DNA from 2 places in the Pseudomonas sp. GW821-FHT07F01 genome. Region 1 is predicted to be linked to the other one. Evidence: riboswitches for the same ligand, from Rfam matches in the RefSeq annotation. Region 1 holds a riboswitch; the other holds the start of a gene.
The links. Region 1 has a riboswitch for manganese ahead of AC07R1_RS18875 (TMEM165/GDT1 family protein). Riboswitches for the same ligand answer to the same signal wherever they lie in the genome.

Region 2: another riboswitch for manganese. It lies ahead of mntP (manganese efflux pump MntP); the one in region 1 lies ahead of AC07R1_RS18875 (TMEM165/GDT1 family protein).

What each region holds. Positions count from the first base shown of each region.
Region 1 is NZ_JBWKQO010000005.1:124,486-126,682, reverse strand. Features, by position in the region: gene AC07R1_RS18880 (methyltransferase) at 1-646, shown strand, start outside; yybP-ykoY riboswitch at 698-821, shown strand; gene AC07R1_RS18875 (TMEM165/GDT1 family protein) at 913-1,497, shown strand; gene AC07R1_RS18870 (M48 family metallopeptidase) at 1,583-2,197, opposite strand, start outside.
Region 2 is NZ_JBWKQO010000001.1:643,687-645,883, forward strand. Features, by position in the region: gene AC07R1_RS03010 (serine hydrolase domain-containing protein) at 1-334, opposite strand, end outside; gene AC07R1_RS03015 (GFA family protein) at 443-931, opposite strand; yybP-ykoY riboswitch at 1,042-1,202, shown strand; gene mntP (manganese efflux pump MntP) at 1,213-1,785, shown strand; gene AC07R1_RS03025 (GNAT family N-acetyltransferase) at 1,861-2,197, opposite strand, start outside.

The DNA of each region.
Region 1 (2,197 bases):
CGGCAAACCGCGCAAGCTCGATAGCGCCCGGCACTGCCAGCTGTGGCAGGTCACGGTGGCCAATGCTCCCGAACCGCTCACCCTGCAGAGCCTGGCCCAGGAGTACGAACTGCCGCTGGCCGAAGGCCCGCTGAAAGTCATCAGCCTGCCGGGGGTGTTCAGCCATGGCCGGCTGGATCGCGGCACCGCGCTGCTGCTGGAGCACCTGGACCACCTGCCCGCCGGCCACCTGCTGGACTTCGGCTGCGGTGCCGGAGTGCTCGGGGCCACCGTGAAACGCCGCTACCCGGACAGCCGCGTGACCCTGCTGGATGTGGACGCCTTCGCCGCCGCCAGCAGCCGCCTGACCCTGGCGGCCAACGGCCTGGAAGCCGAGGTGCTGACCGGTGACGGAGTCGACGCCGCGCCCATGGGGCTGAACGGCATCCTGACCAATCCGCCCTTCCACACCGGGGTCCATACCGACTACCAGGCAACGGAAAACCTGCTGCGAAAAGCAGCCAAACATCTGCAAAAAGGTGGAGAACTGCGAGTAGTTGCCAACAGCTTCCTGCGCTACCAGCCGCTGATCGAAGAGCACCTGGGGCCCTGTGCGATCAAGGCCGAAGGCCAGGGCTTTCGCATTTATCGGGCCAAGCGTGGCTGAAATCCTTTTTCGCAAACAAGGCTTGCCGAAAGAGTTTTGCCTAGGCAGAATCCGCTCCGTCCTAGGGGAGTAGTCTCCCACGAGCGCCACGCTCGTCCGGCATGCGTCAACATACTTGGTCCTCAGACCATGGCGCATGCGACCCAAGAGTCCGCACAGACGGACCGCAGGGTTTGACAAGACCTATGACACGCACACCTTACCCGGGGCGGGAAGGCTGTACGTGTCATAGCCGTGTCGACCCGCCCCTTAGGAAAACCCTGATGATGCTGGATTCTCTCCTCGTTCCCACCGCAATCGTTGCCTTGGCCGAAATCGGCGACAAGACGCAACTGCTTGCCCTGATTCTTGCCGCGCGTTTTCGCAAACCCTGGCCGATCATCGCCGGCATCGTTGCCGCGACCCTGGCCAACCATGCGGCGGCCGGTGCGGTAGGCGCCTGGTTCGGCAGCTTCTTCTCGGACTCGACCCTGCACTGGATCCTCGCCGCCAGCTTCACCGCCACCGCGCTGTGGACCCTGGTTCCGGACAAGATGGACGACGACGAAGCCAATACCGCACGCAAGTTCGGCCCATTCCTGACCACCCTGATCGCCTTCTTCCTGGCAGAAATCGGTGACAAGACCCAGGTCGCCACCGTCATGCTGGCGGCGCAGTACCCGGATCTGTGGCTGGTGATCATCGGTACCACCCTGGGCATGCTGATTGCCAACGTACCGGTGGTCCTGGCAGGCAACTTCGCCGCAGACAAGCTGCCCCTGACCCTGATCCGTCGCCTGGCGGCGTCGGCCTTCTTCATCCTCGCCGTGGTGGCGGTGTACAAGGCCATGCAGATCAGCGGCTGGGTATAAACGAAATCGCCGGCAAGCTGGCCCCTACGCAACCCGTAGGAGCCGGCGTGCCGGCGACAGCGTCATCGACAATGACGCGAAGGGATCAGGACTTCTTGGCGGCCTGATACAGCGGCATCACCTTGGGAATCGCCGCCTGCAAGGAAGCGATACGGCTGGTGGAAGCCGGGTGAGTGCTCATGAACTCGGGCGGCGCGGAGCCACCGGCAGCCTGGCCCATCTTGTTCCACAGGCTGATGGCCGCATTCGGGTTGTAACCGGCACGGGCGGCCAGTTCCAGGCCGATCAGGTCCGCTTCGTTTTCATTCTCGCGGCTGTTGGGCAGGGTCATCAGCAGGTTCACCCCGTTGTCGCCCAGGGCTACGGTTTCCTGCGGAACGCCGAACAAGGTGGCGATCTGCTTGCCGGCACCGACCGCATACTGCTTGGACATGGCTTCGCGACCGTGCTCGCGCAGGGCGTGGGCAATTTCATGACCCATGACCGCGGCGATTTCATCGTCGGTGAGTTTGAGCTTCTCGATCAGCCCGGAGTAGAAAATGATCTTGCCGCCAGGACCGCAGTTGGCGTTGAGCTCGTCGCTCTTGATCAGGTTGACTTCCCATTTCCACTGCGCGCAGTCGGGGCGGAAAGTCGGCGCCTGGGCAATCAGGCGGTTGGCAATGACCTGCAGGCGCTTGGCGTTGGCGCTGGTCTTGTC
Region 2 (2,197 bases), on a different contig from region 1:
CTTGTTCCACCAGTTGCATCACCGCCGTGGCAGTCAGCAATTGCGACAGGGCGCCGGCGCGAAACGCGGTGTTTTCGGTCACTTGCAGGCCCCGGGCCTGGTCGGCGAAGCCAAAGCCCCGGGCCCAGATCAGTTGCTGGCCGTCCACCAGGGCGATGGACAGCCCGGGCACCTGATGTTCGGCCATCTGTTGCGGGATGTACTGCTTCAGGTAGCCGATGATGCTGGCGTAATCGCCGGGCGCGATGGGCGGCGGCGCCGGAGGCTGGCCGTTGCAGCCGAGGTTGCTCAAGAGCAGGCCCACCAGCGGCAGGCCGAGAAGTTTGCGGGACATGCAGCACCCGAGGGCCAATTGGATCAGCGGATGCTAGGGAAGGGGGGCGTGGCAGTCTTTGACAGCTTTGTCGGGAAACTGTCAAAGACTGTTAAGCCCCGGTTGCGCTCAGGCCTCCAGCCCCAGGCGCTGGTGCCACTGGGCAATCGATTCCTCGGGGTATTCGGCGAACTGCAGGTCGTGCGCCCCGGCATCGACCTCGACCCAGGGCGCCCTGGAGTCGAGCATCAAGTGGGTGTGTTGCGGCGGCACCGGCAACGGGGTGTCGATGGCCGAGGCAAAAGGGTGGATCAGCTCCGGCCATTGCGGGCTGAACAGCCACAGCCCGGAGCCGCAGCGCCCGCAGAAGTGCCGTTCGGCGCTGCTGCTGTGGGCCCGGGCGGCACCGGTGGGCTTGAGCCGGGCATGGTAGATGACGATGTGCTTGCGCCCGCGTACCTTGAGGCTGGCCGCATCGCCCCCCAGGTTGATGGCGTAGCCGCCACCGCCCTGGGTCTTGCGGCAGATCGAGCAGTAGCAGCGCTGGTAGGGATAGGGATGGCGGCTGGACAGGCTGAAGTGCACGGCGCCGCAATGGCAGGAGCCCTGGAGTTGCATGGGGTACCTCCACGAATCAACGGGTGGATTGCACAGGCTAGCCGCTGTGCGAGCAGCTGTCGTGACGCGGTGCCGATGAAATTTTCACATGTGGCCGGCTAAGCTGCGCGCCTCTTTGGGGAGTAACCTGCCACCGCGCCCTGCGGTGGCGCCCGTATCAACATTCTCGGCAACCTGCCGTGGTACGGGCACCGTTTCGGTTGGTGAGACCATCGACATACCTGCGCTGAAGTCGGGCGCGTGGGCATGTCGTGGACTCAAGCCCGACCGGAAGACTCAACGTGAACCCAGCCTCGATCATCTTTCTCGCCTTCGCCATGTCCACCGATGCCTTCGCCGCCGCGGTGGGCAAGGGTTCGGCCATGCTCAAGCCGCGCCTGCTGGAAGCTTTGCGCATCGGCCTGATCTTCGGCGTCATTGAAGCCATCACCCCGGTGGTGGGCTGGTTCATCGGCCAGGCCGCGACTCAATGGGTGGCCAACTGGGACCACTGGATCGCCTTCAGCCTGCTGCTGTTGCTGGGCCTGCACATGATCTACAACGGCACCCGCCAGCAGGCTGAGGCCGAGGAAGAAAAACCGCGCCAGCACGGCTTCTGGCTGCTGGCGGTGACCGGCCTGGCCACCAGCATCGATGCCCTGGCGGTGGGGGTGGGGCTGGCGTTCGTCAGCGTCAACATCTGGGTCGCGGCCAGCGCCATCGGCCTGGCCACCATGACCATGGTCACCCTGGGAGTGATGCTGGGCCGCGCCATTGGCACGGTGATGGGCCAGCGCGCCGAAGTGCTGGGCGGGGTGGTGCTGATCATCGTCGGCTCGGGAATTCTCTACGAGCACCTGTCGGCTGTGGCTTGACTTCAGTATCGGCGGCGGGGCGGTTCTGCGGGCAATGCGGCCGCGCCTCGGGCCGAGGCGCGGAGCGCTCTGGCGTTACAGCGCCAGGCTGTGGATCACCTGGGTGGCGTCATCGGGGTCGATGGCGCTGCGCATGCCCAGCTGTTTTGCCAGGCGGCGCATGCTGTAGTTGGCGGCGGAATCCACCGAGTACATCTGCTGGAAACCGTTGTTGCGGGCTTCGTCGATCAGGTGCTGCATCAATAGCGCGCCGAGGCCCTTGCCTTGCCACTCATCGGCGATGGTCACGGCGAACTCGCAATGCGAGGGCTGCTCGTCTACCTGGGCGTAGCGGCTGATCCCCACTTCCCGCAGTTCGCCGTTGTCGTGGACCAGGGCCACATAAGCCACCCGCTGCGGCGTGCCGACATCC